One region of the Paenibacillus cisolokensis genome, then DNA from elsewhere that is predicted to be linked to it. Evidence: predicted binding sites of a transcription regulator. Region 1 holds the regulator's gene; each other region holds the start of a gene.
The links. Region 1 encodes LexA, which represses DNA repair genes until DNA is damaged. Its sites were predicted from a motif close to CGAACATATGTTCG; they were not measured.

Region 1 (3,654 bases):
ATCCCGAGTCTGCCGGCCGATTTGAAAGAAGCGCTCTCCGAATTGCTGCGCGATGAAGTCATTTGCGACGCTCTCGGCGACCACGCTCTGGCCCATTTCTACGAACTGAAAGAAATCGAATGGGATATGTACCGCACGCAAGTGCATCAGTGGGAACGCGATCAATATTTGACGTTGTATTGATGGTCTAATGCCATGTCTCGCTAGGGATTAAGGGTTCAACGTTTAGGGTTTTAGGAAACACCGTTTGGGCATACTTTGATTTAACGTTTAGGGTTTGCGGAATCAACGTTGGCATACGGAGTCAACGTGTAAGGTTTGCGGGACTAACGTTTGGCATACGGATTTGCAGGCATTACGGAATCAACATCAGGGATTGCGGATTTACCATTTGCGGGCATTTTGGAGTTGGTGCGGGATAACCTGCATTGGCTCACAAAATGCCCGTTGATAGTTGTTGGCGTAATTGGCGTTACTGGCGTTACTGGCGTAAGGTGTTACTGGTGTAGCGTTACTGACGTAATTAGCGTTAATGGCCTTACTAGCGTTAATGACGTTAATGACCATATACTTCCGCTTAAACATGGCCGATAATTCTCGAAAGACTCCGCTTGGAGTTTCTCTTAAACATTAAAGAAAGTATAAAACTCACTTCCTATTTGCCTGCCTAACTGTCCGCGCCTTCCGTCAAATCGTCGCACGTCCGTCGGTGTGCCTCGCCTTCCGTCAAATCGTCGCACGTCCGTCGGTGTGCCTCGCCTTCAGCGCCTCTGTCTCCCGGCAGATTGCTTTGGCGAAAAAGCTGCAAAAGTACAGGAATTTGGGCCCGAATAGATGACTATAGCGAAAAATCCTGCCAAAATACAGTAATTTTTGGCGATTTTCGCTTGTCTGGCTTGAACGGATCAAAAAAACTGCATTATCGCAGAAATTTTCCTGTTTTGGTTATTTTATCCCTGAAAAAGTTGCACTTTTGCAGCTTTGTTCTTTTATTGGGTTTCTATCTTCCGGATGCTGGCCGCCGCGGAGCCGGAGTAAAGCAATTTCGGGACAGGTGGCAGTTCACAGCGGGGCGAGGGCGAATTGAGCCCTGGCCGCCATGTCGTCTTTTGTTCATATAAGCATTTATAGCGAAACAGTATCGTCCTTAGACAGAGACGCCGTCAGGCGTTTTTCTTATTTTACAAGGCTTGTATCTTTCAGATTCCAGCAGCCGCGGAGCCGGAGTAAAGCAAGCAATTTCAGGATTGGTGGCAATGGCGCGAGCGAATAAAGCCCTGGAAGTTCGCAATTGGACGCACAGCGAGGATAGTTCGAGCGAATAAGGCCTTGGAGGTCACAATCAGTCGTACGGTGGGGGTGACGCTGGCGAATAGGGCCTTCGAGGTTCGCAATCGGACGCACAGCGGAAGCCTGGTCGCCATCCTGTTGTCTTTGCCGAACATGCGATGGGCGCGAAACAAAAGACAACCACCATTACCGTCCAAAGCGGTGATGGTGGTTGTCTGGTGTTCGATAGTGATTCCGATTTAAAAATCGGTAAACGGGATTCCCGCATAAAAGCGGCGGTCCGGTTATGGATGTCCCGAAACAAGCCGATGAGGGACGGCGGTCCGATTAATGGATGTCCCGGAACAAGCCGATGACTTTCCCGAGAATGGTGACGTTTTTCAGCAATATCGGTTCCATCGTCGAGTTTTCCGGCTGCAACCGGATATGATCGCGCTCCTTATAGAACGTTTTGACGGTCGCTTCGTCATCTTCGTTCATCGCCACGACGATGTCGCCGTTGTTGGCCGTCGATTGCTGCCTGACGATGACGTAATCGCCGTCGTGAATGCCGGCTTCGATCATGCTGTCACCGACGACATTAAGTATGAATACTTCATGATCCCCTACGAAATGGGCGGGGAGCGGAAAATAGTCCTCAATGTTCTCCGTAGCCGTAATCGGTACGCCCGCCGTTACTTTCCCGACAACGGGGACTTTGGCCACGGCGACCGGAAACGGAATTTCGTTCTCGTCCTGATCGAGAATTTCGATGGCGCGCGGTTTGGTGGGGTCCCGGCGGATGAGCCCTTTCTTCTCCAACCGGTCCAGATGACCGTGTACGGTTGAGCTGGAGGCTAGTCCCACCGCTTCGCCAATTTCACGGACGGAAGGCGGATAGCCTTTCTCCCGTACTTCGTTCTTGATGAACTCAAGAATTGCCTGCTGGCGGTTGGAAATCTTCGACACCGTCATCACTCCATTAGTTGATTTGGTTACTATTCTAACATAGAACCCGAGTTCGTACAAACATAAGTTCGAGAAACATGGGTTCGCATTTTCATAAAAAATTAGGAACAAATGTTCTGAAAACCGATTGACCTCAAACATATGTTCGTGATATATTCTGATTACAGAACAAATGTTTGGGGTGTTGAACGATGACGATTCATACGACAACGTACCGCAGCATATATGACAGAGATCGGAAAAAGAATTGCGTAGCGCTTTCCCGGACAGGTACGGCAACCGTTGGCAAGGGCTTCGTCCGGCTTCTCGCCGCGCTGGCGCTGCTGGCGTTTTTGTCCATTGCTTTTTCATTCTGGGTATCGGACGCTTCCGGCGTATCCCCGAAGCCTGCCGGTGCGGGAGAGAAGACGATTATCGTCGCTCCAGGCGACACGCTTTGGAGCATCGCGCTGGCCCATCCGGACGGGAACGGCGACATTCAAAGGCGCATTTATGAACTGAAGAAGCGCAACGGTTTGGATTCGTCCAACATCGTGCCGGGAATGTCGCTGATCGTGCCCGATCTGCGATGAGCCGCAGGCTTGGGACAGACGGTTCCCTGACTCCGGACCTGCGGAATATTCGGCCGGTGTGAAGACCGGTCGTTTTTAATTGCCCTTGCTTTCCCGCTGCCTTGACAATGGATATAAGAAGATGTCAAAGTAATAGATAGTTCCGGCGAAGCAGGAGAGGAGTGAGTGCAGGTGGAGAAACTGATCGCCCGGATCAACGAGCTGTCCCGCAAACAGAAAAGCGTCGGGTTGAGCGAAGAGGAAATAGTGGAACGGGACAAGCTCAGGCAGCAATATCTTGCGAACTTCAGACGCAATTTCCGCAATCAGCTCGATTCGATCAAGTGGGCGGACGAAGAGGACCGGCCTTCGGTCAAGCATTAGCACGCCGAAACCGCTTCATCCATAACAGGGAGGAAATGATTCGTGTCGCGAACGTGGGAGCGCAAGGTGCGCAAAAATTCCGCGCAATTGAACAAAGCGAGAAAAAAACAGGGGCTTAAAGCAATGACGCCCGCAGCCGATCAGGCCGAACGTTTTGTCGGACGCAATTATATCGGGCCGGCGCTGATCGTCATGCTGACCGTGTTCTATGCGATTCTCGGCCAGGCGAATACGGCAATGCAGGAGGACGGGACGTTCTACTGGCTCGTCATCGTTATGTATTTGCTGCTTGCGGTGCTGTTCTTTTTCCGGCGGCCGTACCTGGCGGTGGGCAAAGATTATGTCCAAACGCGCAAATGGACCGGCGACAAACGACTGCAAGCGTCCGATATCCGAAGCATCCGGGTGCAGCCGGGCTATGTCGTGATCGAACACAAAAAAGGAAACTGGGTGTTCTCGCGGGTAATGAACCGTTATCCGA
Region 2 (3,654 bases), on a different contig from region 1:
ACGTGTTGTGCTGGATGACCGCCGCGATCGACACGATCGGCACCCCTTGCACGCGCGCCAGCGTCACGCTCTCCTGATAGCTCACGCCGAATTCGGCCGTCCCTTTCGCCACCATCGCGTCCGCGCCCGCTTCGCCCGGCTGCACGATTTCCACATCGAGCCCCTGCTCCTTGAAGAAGCCTTTGTCCCGCGCCACATAGAGCCCCGTATGGTTCGTATTCGGCGTCCAGTCGAGCACAAGCTGCACTTTCGTCAGCTCCTTCTCCTGCGGCTCCCCCTCTCCCGTCTGCGCCTCCGGATCTTTGGCGCCTCCGGACGAGCCGCACGCGGACAGCAGCAGCGCGAGCGCGATGGCCGCGATCCCCCATTTTCGGCTGAAGCGTCTGTCTGTTTTCATGATGATTTCTCCCCTTCTTTTACCGGTCCTAACGACCTGTCATCCGTTCACGCAATCGCACAGTCCGAAGGCCGAAACGGAACCCGGGCGCTAGCCCGTTCAATAAAAAAAACGCCCTCCGTCTGGAGGGCGTCCGAATGCCGTACGCGTGCGTCCGCACGAGCAACCCCGGCTTACGCGCGGCAACGCGCAATCAATAAATCAGTTCCTACGCTGGCATTATCCAGATCAGGTATACGGGTCGGGATTTGTTGCGCACGCAAGCGGAATCCCCTCTCAGCCGGCCTCTCCAGCTCCCCGGTGCTATGCGGTTGTGAACAGCTGATTTCTATTATAGCAGAAGGCGGCAAAAAAGCTACCGCGATTTCCCCGACCCTATGCTTCGAATCCAGGCCAGCACGTCGGCGCAGTACGGCTCATCTTTGTAATACTCCATAAAAATATCTCTGCGATTCCCCATACCGGCCGCCAGCCGAGCCGCGACCTCGCTTTCGCGCTGTCCAGCTGCAGCATATGCGCCTCATGCGGTCCCGCGTCGACGGCGGCCGCGGCGCTCACGGGCGCCAGCGTTCCGAGCCTGGCGCACAGCCTTTCGGCTAGCTCGATACGACTCCTTCGGCAGGCTGGTATGGACTGTTTCCAAGGAACAAAGGATTGTTTTTCATCTTGTCCCGCATAATCCGGCATTTGTCCGCGAGGCATTCGCACAAGCATTAATTCCCAGTGCCCGTATACTATTGTAAGTCCAACCGAAAGGAGAGAACCAGATGTACTGTCGACCTTTTTGTCCGGACGCCGCCGTTTACGATCCGCCGCGCCGAATATACCGCGATATTTGTCACCCGCAGCGCGTCCATGTCATTCATCCGATTGAAATCGTAAACCGTCACCACTGTATCCCGGTTTATCATCACCGCTACGTTTATTCCGTGCGCGACGAAGTTGGGCCTTACGGTCCGGACGGCGGCACGCAGGGGGTCCGGGGAGCGCAAGACATACGCCGCTCGCGCGGATTCCACAAATCCCACGGTTTGAAAAAACTGAGGTAGCGGTTGCCGTTCGCGTACACTTTCGCGTTGCGAAAAGGGCGGTTCGCTGTCCCTTTCTGAGTGGGCTATTTCGGTTCAAAGGTCCGCCCGGCATAGGCCTGGCGGGCCTTTTCTCCGCCCGATTCCGCCTTCTGGCGTTATTTTTTACCACTTGCATAGCGAACGTTTGTTCGTTATATAATAATGAATGCCCAGTACCTCATAGTCGGGGGGAACCGGAATGCCGCAATCTCCTTTGCCCACGGAAGAGGAGCTGCTTCTGGTCAAAGAGTCCCTGATCATTCCGGTCATGCTCGATGTGCTGGAGCGGGACATTGCCGCCGTCGGTTCCGGCGGCTTTACGTTTCCTTCCCTTTATGCAGCCGTCCTGCGCCGGATTCAGGAAGGGGTGATCCGAAGACAACATGAGCTGAACGGCGAATTGAAATCCCGCAGCATCCAAGTATACGGGACGCGCCGCACCCGGTTTTCGCTGTCGGCCCGGTACCGGTGCCGGGGCTACGAGCACCGCATGGTGCTGCTCTGGGATCTGATCCGGGCGGAAATGGAAATCGGACTGGCGGACCGTCTGAACATCCAGATTGAAGGCGGAGATTGACAAATGAACAGCAGCGAGAAGCGCGTCATTTTCCTTGCGGACTGCCAATCTTTCTACGCATCGGTCGAGAAAGCGGCCGCTCCCTGGTACCGCGATCAACCGCTCGTCGTAGCCGGGGATCCCGAACGGCGGAGCGGCATCGTGCTCGCCGCCTGTCCGCTGGCGAAGAAGTTCGGCATTGTGACGGGGGAAGCGTTGGGCCAGGCGCTGGCCAAATGTCCGGATTTGGTCGTGCGCCGGCCGAGGATGGAAACGTACATTCGCGCTTCCATGCAAATTACGAACATTTTGGAGTCGTATTCCGATCTGGTGGAGCCGTTTAGCATCGACGAGCAGTTTATCGACGTTTCGGCCAGCCTGGCTCATTTTCAATGCACCCCGCTCGAGCTCGCCCGGCATATCCAGATACGGGTGCGCAACGAAACGGGCATTTATACCCGCATAGGGATCGGCGAAAACAAGATATTGGCCAAAATGGCCTGCGACAATTTCGCCAAAAAGAACGAAACGGGCGTGTTTCAATTAACCCGCGACAATATGGAAGAGCTTTGGGTCCGCCCGACGGACTGCCTGTTCGGCGTCGGCACCCGCACGATGAACCATCTGCGGCAGATCGGGATCGACACGATCGGCAAGCTCGCCCGCACGCCGCTGCCCGAGCTGAAGCGGAAAATGAAAACGTATATGAAGAAGCAGTGCGATATATGGAGCGAAGTGATGTGGCGGACGGCGAACGGCTACGACGATTCGCCCGTAACGCCCGACGCCTTCGACCGGCAGAAAGGGATCGGCCGCCAGACGACGCTGCCGTACGATTACCAAAATCCGGACGATATCAACGTCGTCCTTTTGGGTATCAATATTAAAATATGTGTGCATAAAACTAAAAAGCCTTTAATCGCCTGGAAAAACAGTGTTTTTTGGGCAGTTTAATATTGAGCATAAATAAATATTGAGCATAATTCTGTCTATTTATGCTCAATTTTGCGGGAAGGTGTCGAATGAGGAGTTAGGCGGGAGGCTGATTGTATGACACAAGCGCCCTTGGAGACTGAAGGAGACCTCCAATTGGTCAAAGAATACATTTTACTCCCTATTCTTTTGGATGTGTTGGAAAGGGATATTAAAGCATTAGGGACAGTAAAGCTAAAGATGGACGTTGTATATGTAAGAGCCTTACGATCTGCGCAAGATTTAATCACTGCAGACGTTACGTTGCTTCGGAAAAAAATGCGCGGCAGAGGAATAAAGGTGTACGAGCAACAGCGAACCGAATTGTGCATTGAGGCCCGTTATTTGTGCAGGGGCTATCAACATAGGTTCTCTATGCTTTGGGGTTTGGTAAAAGCGGAGCTTAATAAATATTTGAGTAAATATCTGAACGTCAACTTAAGGAGTAGCCTATGAAAAGCGATAACAAAGGTCGAATCGTAATGTTGGCGGATTGTCAATCATTTTACGCAAGTGTTGAAAAAGCCGCCCATCCCGAGTATGAAGATCAACCTGTTGTTGTTGCAGGAGACCCAGCCCGTCGCTCCGGGATCATCCTCGCCGCGTGTCCCCTTGCAAAGCAACATGGTATTACTACTGCAGAAAGGCTTGGAGAGGCA
Region 3 (3,654 bases), on a different contig from region 1:
CAGCGTCGCGCCGTTCAAGAGCGCGGCCAAATTCGTTCCGGACAGCGCCGGGGCGAAGCCGTTGCTCGCATGCCGCTTCTATTGCGGCGCTTCCCGCTTCTCGTCGCCGCCGTCCGGCAGCGGGATTCCGAGGTGCCGGTATGCGAGCGGCGTCACGACCCGTCCGCGCGGCGTCCGCTGCAGAAAGCCGATCTGCATCAAATATGGCTCGTACACGTCCTCGATCGTCTGGCTTTCCTCCCCGATCGTGGCGGCAATCGTATCGAGCCCGACCGGACCACCGCGGAAAGCCGTAACCATCGACCGCAGCATTTTATGGTCGATGCTGTCGAGGCCGAGCGGATCGACCTGCAGCAGCTCCATCGCCGAACGGGCGATCTCATATGTGATGATGCCATCGCCCCGCACCTGCGCGAAGTCGCGCACCCGTTTCAGCAACCGGTTGGCGATCCGCGGCGTGCCGCGGGAACGCATGGCAATTTCGTTCGCGGCTTCCCCAACGACGGTGACGCCCAAAATTTCCGCCGCCCGGGTAACGATAAAGGCCAGCTCGTCCACCGTATAATATTCCAGCCGGCTGACAACGCCGAACCGGTCGCGCAACGGCGCCGACAGCAAGCCGGCGCGAGTAGTGGCGCCGACAAGGGTGAACGGCGGCAGATCGAGCCGGACGGAGCGGGCGCTCGGTCCTTTGCCGATCATAATATCGAGGGCGAAATCTTCCATTGCCGGATACAGCACTTCCTCCACCGAACGGTGGAGCCGATGGATTTCGTCGATAAAGAGGACATCGCCCTCCTGCAAATTCGTCAGCAGCGCGGCCAGATCGCCCGGCCGCTCGATTGCCGGGCCCGACGTCGTCCGCAGCTGCACGCCGAGCTCGTTGGCGATAATGTTCGAGAGCGTCGTCTTGCCGAGACCCGGCGGCCCGTACAGCAGCACATGGTCGAGCGCTTCCTTGCGCATTTTGGCAGCTTCGATATAAACCTTCAAATTTTCCTTCGCGTTCGTCTGCCCGATGTATTCATCCAGATAGCGGGGACGCAAGCTCAATTCGACAGCATGGTCGTCCATCATCAGATTGGCGGAAACTATTCGCTCTTCCATATGTATCGTCCTCCTTCCGTCAACCCTTGAACAGCTGCTGCAGCGCCCGCTTCATAAGCGAATCGACCGGCTCGTCGGCCGTTACGCTGTCGCGCAGCCGATGCCACGCCCGGTCCAGCTCCGCCGCCGTATAGCCGAGCGCAAGCAGCCCTTCACGCGCTTCGCGCCATGCCGTGCCGGCAGCAGCATCGGCCGGTTCGGCTTCCGGAGCCTCCAGTCCGGCCGCCGAATGCAGATCCGCGCCTTCGGCGCCGAGCTTGTCCTTCAGATCCAGAATCATCCGCTGCGCCGTCTTCTTGCCGATGCCCGGCAGCTTCGTCAGAAAAGCGACATTCTCCTGGCGGATGGCGGCCGCGATCGCATCGGGCCTCCCGCCGGCCAAAATGCCGAGCGCCACGCGCGGCCCGATGCCGGAGACGTCGAGTAGCGTCCGAAACAGCTTCTGTTCCTCCCGCGTCGCGAACCCGAACAGAAGCTCTGCGTCCTCGCGCACATAATGATGGGTGTAGACGACGACCGGCTCTTCCGAACGCGCGAAGCTGTACGGGTTCGGCGTAAAAATCCGATAGCCGACGTCTCTGACGTCGACGACGATATATTCCGCATCCAGATGAACGACGCGTCCTTTCACATAATCGATCATCGGCGCAGCACCTCGTTTATTTTGTGCGCCATGACGGCAGTATGGGCGTGGCAGATTGCCACTGCCAGCGCGTCGGCCACATCGTCCGGCTTCGGCACCGCAGCCAGCTTCAGAAACATGCGCACCATCTCCTGCACTTGCCGCTTTTCGGCTTTGCCGTAGCCGACAACCGCCTGTTTCACCTGCAGCGGCGTATATTCGGCGACCGGCACTCCCCGCTCCGCAGCTGCGAGGATGATGACGCCGCGCGCTTGACCAACGGCAAAAGCCGTCGTCACGTTGCGGTTAAAAAACAGTTTCTCAACCGCCACGGCGTCCGGCTTGTACCGATCCATCAGCGTTCCCGCCGATTCGTATATCTGCAGCAGCCGCTTCTCCTGCGGCGTGCCCGCTTCCGTCTCGATCGAACCGTACTGTACCGGCACGAGCTTGTGCCCGCTCTTGTCAATAAATCCGAATCCGGCAATCGCAATGCCGGGATCAATTCCCATAACCCGCAAACCCGTTCTCCCCTCACGATCTGCAGCGCGTTGAAACTCTGCCCTCTTAGTATAACAAAAGATAACGGCCATGAGAACAAGCGTTTGAGATCCCCCTTTTCATAAAAAACAGGGCTGTTCCCGAAGCAGTGTCCTTCTGCTTGGAATCAGCCCTGTGTGCCCCGGCTTCGCCGGCTTATCCGGCAACGCATCAATCGGCCGGCTTCATAACCTTCTCGCTATGCTCCAGCGCATAGTCGCTGTAAGTGGACAGTACGCTGTTGTATTCGTCGATATCGTTGATCCGGATTCCTTCGATCAGCCGGTCCACCCTGTCTTTCGGCAGACTGCTCTCCATATACTGAATATCGATCTGGAAAAACGTCCGGATCACCTTCTCCCGCTTGGGGGGACCTGCGAACAGCGCCACGTTGCCCTGCTTGTCCAGGCCGATATAAACTTGGCCCCTGCATGTATCGGCCAAATCTTCAATCCGTTCGACTATCCGTACCGCCCCGTCTTGATCGATCTCGGCCGACCATTCGGGATGGCTGCGCAGAAGACCGATCACCTTCCGGGACGTCATCGTTCCGAGCCGCTCCGTCTCCTCGCCGCAAATGTAAATGCGCCGCACGTAAACTTCGTGCGGCACGTTACTGTCGGCAATCGACTCGATGACGGCGGCCGTTCCGCTCGCATCCCGGCCTGCCGGATGCTGCGGCGCCCCGTCGGCAACAGCGGGCACGTTCCATATTGCGGCAGCGAGAGCCGCCCAGCAGCCCAGGGACAAAATCGGCCGCTTAGCTCTGCGAAGCCGCTTTTTGATTTGTTTCCAGAGGCTGAATTGCATAGGTTGGGAACCCCCTTAACTCCGCTTTTGGTATATTGTCTCTCGAATATGGCGGAATATGCATGATCAGGAAACGAAAAAGAAAGCCCCCTTCTCCCGCTAGGCGAATGAGACGGGGACCTTCCCGCAACCGACTCGAATTCGGGTCAACGATTAATCCACGGCGTGCTGCGGCGCCGCACCGGCGGGGACGGCTGCGAAGAGACGCGGACGGTCTTTCTGGCCGATTTGCGCGGCGCGGCCGTCTTCTTCGGCAAGGTCACCGCGTTCGCCGAAAACCCGATCTCGTCATTCGAGCTTCGCGTTTCGCTATCGCTTTCTTCCCGCTTGTCTTTGGAACCGCATTTGCAAGGCTTTTCTTTTCCGCCGCCGTGCACGCCGGCGGTATGCGGCCAGTAGCTGCCATAGACGGGCTGATGCCAGCCGTAGGCTGCCGCGTTATAACCGTACGCCGGGTTGGCGCCATGCAGATAGGCGGGGGCATTCCCGGGCGTATCGCTGCCGTACGAATACGGAGAATAATCGCCTTCATGCCCATAAGCGTAAGGCATGATGTTCGGCGCTGCGCCCCACGG
Region 4 (3,654 bases), on a different contig from region 1:
TTATAATCATTTGAACGGGGTCAAAACATTGGGAGACGGCCTGGATGGCAGACAACAAACGGTGCCCAAGATTTTGCAGAAGAACGGCTATCAGACCGGGCTGATCGGCAAATGGCATCTGGGGCACGGAGGGGTCTATGACCCGACCGGCTTCGATTACTGGAATATTCTCCCCGATCAAGGGGAGTACCACAACCCTTCGATGTACGAAATGGGCGAGCTCAAGCCGTATACCGGCTATGTCACCGACATCATCACCGACTTGTCGCTCGAGTGGCTTGAAAATCGCGATCAGGACAAACCATTCTTTCTCATGTGCCATCATAAGGCGCCGCATCGCCATTGGGAGCCGGACGACAAGCATGCCCATATGTACGAGGATATCGACATCCCGGAGCCGGAAACGTTCTATGACGATTACAGCAACCGGGCGGCGGCCGCCGCAGCCGCTACGATGAGGATCGACAGGGACTTGAATGCGCTCGATACGAAAGGAGAGCCTCCGGAAGGGCTTACGCCGCTCGAGGTGAAGAAGTGGAAATACCAGCGGTACATAAAAGATTATTTGAGATGTATCGCGTCGGTCGACGATAATGTCGGCCGTCTCCTGGATTATCTCGACGAGAAGGGGCTAGCGGACAATACGATCGTCATCTACACGTCGGACCAGGGCTTTTTCCTGGGCGACCACGGCTGGTACGACAAACGGTTCATGTACGAGGAATCGCTGCGCATGCCCTTTATTGTAAGGTATCCGAAAGAAATCCGGCCCGGCAGCGTGCAGAAGGCGATGGCGCTGAATGTGGACTTCGCTCCGACCTTCCTGGATTATGCGGGAATCGATATTCCGGATCATATGCAGGGAAGCAGCTTGCGGCCGCTGATGAAAGGCGAAGTGCCGGAAGGCTGGCAAACGTCCATGTATTACCGTTATTGGATGCATCTGTCCCATCATGGTGTGTACGCGCATTACGGCATCCGCACCGAAAGATACAAATTAATCTACTATTATGCGGAGGCGCTCGGCACGACCCATTCGATCGACGATCCGAAAGAGCCGGAATGGGAACTGTTCGATCTGCAGCAAGATCCTTACGAACTCAACAGCGTCTACCACGATCCGGAATATGCAGATACCGTCCGCAGCCTCAAGGAACAGCTGTATCGGCTGAAAGAAAAAGTAAAGGACTACGAATAAGCGGCTTCATAGGATAAAAAAAAGCAGGGGCGCCTTGTGCGACCTCTGCTTTCTCATCATAACGGCTGCTGCCTGACCGTCGTCAGGCGCCGTACTTGGTCTTCTTCGCGATCAGATCGTTCTTGATGAACGAAATGCGCTTCCGTACGTAAAAATCCAGACTGTCTCCTTTCAATTCGCGCGGAGCGACCGGCACCCCCGCTTCGTTATCGATAATGGTCAGTCTGCCGTCGGCATAAAACTTGAACGTCAAGTCCCGCCACGGACGATGCTTTTCCACAAAACGATAGTTCTCGCAGTTGGTCATGCTGGTCAGCCTCCTTCGCAATGGATAGAACGTTTGTTCTTGTTTCTATTATAACAAACATTTGTTCGGGTGGAAACTGTTTTTTGTTTCCCGTAAACTAGTTTATAGGAAAACTTCGCAAAAACGGACGCGCTGCAAAGGAGAAACGGACATGATTCACGTATCCCGATTGACGAAACAGATACCCGGCGGGCCCAAGGTGCTGGACGATATTACGCTGGAAGCCGGACAAGGCCAGTTCATCGCCGTCAAGGGCGCGAGCGGGAGCGGCAAGTCGATGCTGCTGCGCTGCCTGGCGCTGCGCGAAAAATGGAGCGGCGGCACGTACGTCTTCGACGGGACGGATATTTTCAAGCAGGGCTGGGCGGGCATTCGCAAAATCCGGCGCGAGGTCGCGTACCTGGAAGAGAAGCCCGTTCTGTATCCGAACCGGACCGGTCTGAAAAACGTGCTGATCGGTTCCGCTTATCAAACGTCGATCTTCCGGCGTCTGACCGGCATGGTGCGCAATGACGATTATATGGGCGCGATGGATATGATCGAGAAAATGGGGCTGCTGGACAAGGCGCACCAGAAAGTGAGCAACATGAGCGGCGGCGAGAAACAGCGCATCGCGATCGCCCGGGCGCTCGTGCACGGCGCCAAGGTGATATTGGCCGACGAACCGGTATCGGGACTCGATCCGCACGCGGCCGATACGGTGCTCGCCGACTTGAAGCGGCTGTGCAAGGAGCAGGGGCTGATTGTCATCGCGGTGCTCCACCAGGGCGATTGGGCGGAGCGTTTCGCCGACCGCACGATCGGACTGAATCAGGGCCGGATCGTGCTCGACGTAAGCGGCAGAAGGCTGACGGAGCGGGAGAAGATGCTGCTGTGAGCGAGCTGTCCGCGATCGAGCTGCGCCCGATTCGGGAGGAAGAGCTGGATGCAGCTTACCGGCTGGAACGTCTGTGCTACCCGCCGGAGGCGGCGGCGACGGCGGAAGCGTTCCGTTACCGCTACCGGCGATTCGGCGCTTATTTCTGGTCGGCCTGGATCGGCGGCAAGCTGGTCGGCATCGCCAACGGCGTACGAACGAACAGTCCGACTTGCGGCGACGAGGCGAAGGGGGTTCAGGGGGCGGACGACGACGGCATTCATTTTTGCGTGTTGACCGTCGCAGTCGAGCCGTCATGGCGCCGCCGCGGCATCGCTTCCAAGCTTGTCAGACGTCTGATCCGTCAAGCCGAAACCGACGGACTCGCATCCGTCATGCTGATGTGCGAGAAGCATCTGGTCGATTTTTACCGCAAGCAAGGTTTCGAATATATCGGTCCGGCCGCCTCGAACCATGGAGGCATCGAATGGCATGAGATGAGGCGGGTGCATATAATGGAACATCATTGCTGACTAGGCAGGTGTTCCATTATGGTTTTTCACCCTCCTCCAATCATTTCGTCGCATCGCGTCGTGTTGCCGAAGACGGAACTGTGGGTTCCGGTCGTACGCGGCTTGCACAGCCGCAGAGCGGAAGCGGACATTAACGATGCCATTCGCGGCACGGTCCGCCAGCTCGTCGTCGATCAAGGCTCGCTGGACGATCCGCGCGCCGAGATGATTGGCTATTTCGAGACAAAGACAAACCACAGCCAGGTGCTGAGCATTTCGCTTTTCAATTATGCGTACACCGGCGGGGCGCACGGGCTGACGCTGCAGCGCTCGCTGACGTTCGATACGACAACCGGCCGCTCGTATGCGCTTCACGAATTGTTCAAACCCGGCAGTCCCTATGTCAAAGTATTGTCCGAAATCGTGGCGGAGCAGATTAAAGAGCGGAAGATCGATACGCTCCAGCCGTTCCAGTCGATACGTCCGGACCAGGATTTTTATGTAGCGGACCGTTCGCTGGTCATTTACTTTCAATTGTATGAATTGGCGCCGTACGTTTACGGATTTCCCTATTTTCCGATCTCCGTCTACGAGCTGGAGCCGATCATTAACGATGACGGGCCATTGGCTGCCATGCTGTAAAAAACAAGCAGTGCTGCGGTTCGCTTCCTCTTCATAGGGTAGAAGAGGGAGGTGGGCATCAATGGGGTTCGTGCTCGTAGGAGCGCTGCTTTTTGCCGCCGTTTGCGCGACAGCCATCGCTTTGGCCGCGCTGGCCGAA

Region 2: ABEV74_RS00830 (YhjD family protein) is a predicted target of LexA. The motif match lies at 1,606-1,619, and genes of this name have one in related genera.
Region 3: ruvC (crossover junction endodeoxyribonuclease RuvC) is a predicted target of LexA. The motif match lies at 2,324-2,337, and genes of this name have one in related genera.
Region 4: ABEV74_RS13610 (phosphonate ABC transporter ATP-binding protein) is a predicted target of LexA. The motif match lies at 1,560-1,573, and genes of this name have one in related genera.

Annotation. Positions count from the first base shown of each region.
Region 1 covers NZ_JBCNFP010000056.1:26,711-30,364, reverse strand. The annotation lists gene glnA (type I glutamate--ammonia ligase) at 1-183, shown strand, start outside; gene lexA (transcriptional repressor LexA) at 1,618-2,238, opposite strand; gene ABEV74_RS09590 (LysM peptidoglycan-binding domain-containing protein) at 2,430-2,810, shown strand; gene ABEV74_RS09585 (DUF896 domain-containing protein) at 2,976-3,173, shown strand; gene ABEV74_RS09580 (hypothetical protein) at 3,216-3,654, shown strand, end outside.
Region 2 covers NZ_JBCNFP010000003.1:77,266-80,919, reverse strand. The annotation lists gene ABEV74_RS00840 (ABC transporter substrate-binding protein) at 1-397, opposite strand, end outside; TPP riboswitch at 586-707, opposite strand; gene ABEV74_RS00835 (hypothetical protein) at 1,165-1,446, shown strand; gene ABEV74_RS00830 (YhjD family protein) at 1,667-2,044, shown strand; gene ABEV74_RS00825 (DNA polymerase IV) at 2,048-2,977, shown strand; gene ABEV74_RS00820 (YhjD family protein) at 3,074-3,451, shown strand; gene ABEV74_RS00815 (DNA polymerase IV) at 3,448-3,654, shown strand, end outside.
Region 3 covers NZ_JBCNFP010000017.1:144,544-148,197, forward strand. The annotation lists gene ruvB (Holliday junction branch migration DNA helicase RuvB) at 79-1,107, opposite strand; gene ruvA (Holliday junction branch migration protein RuvA) at 1,127-1,750, opposite strand; gene ruvC (crossover junction endodeoxyribonuclease RuvC) at 1,747-2,250, opposite strand; gene ABEV74_RS03470 (BofC C-terminal domain-containing protein) at 2,441-3,079, opposite strand; gene ABEV74_RS03475 (LysM peptidoglycan-binding domain-containing protein) at 3,226-3,654, opposite strand, start outside.
Region 4 covers NZ_JBCNFP010000077.1:43,130-46,783, forward strand. The annotation lists gene ABEV74_RS13600 (sulfatase family protein) at 1-1,198, shown strand, start outside; gene ABEV74_RS13605 (hypothetical protein) at 1,281-1,505, opposite strand; gene ABEV74_RS13610 (phosphonate ABC transporter ATP-binding protein) at 1,657-2,382, shown strand; gene ABEV74_RS13615 (GNAT family N-acetyltransferase) at 2,379-2,894, shown strand; gene ABEV74_RS13620 (DUF3298 and DUF4163 domain-containing protein) at 2,913-3,515, shown strand; gene ABEV74_RS13625 (APC family permease) at 3,577-3,654, shown strand, end outside.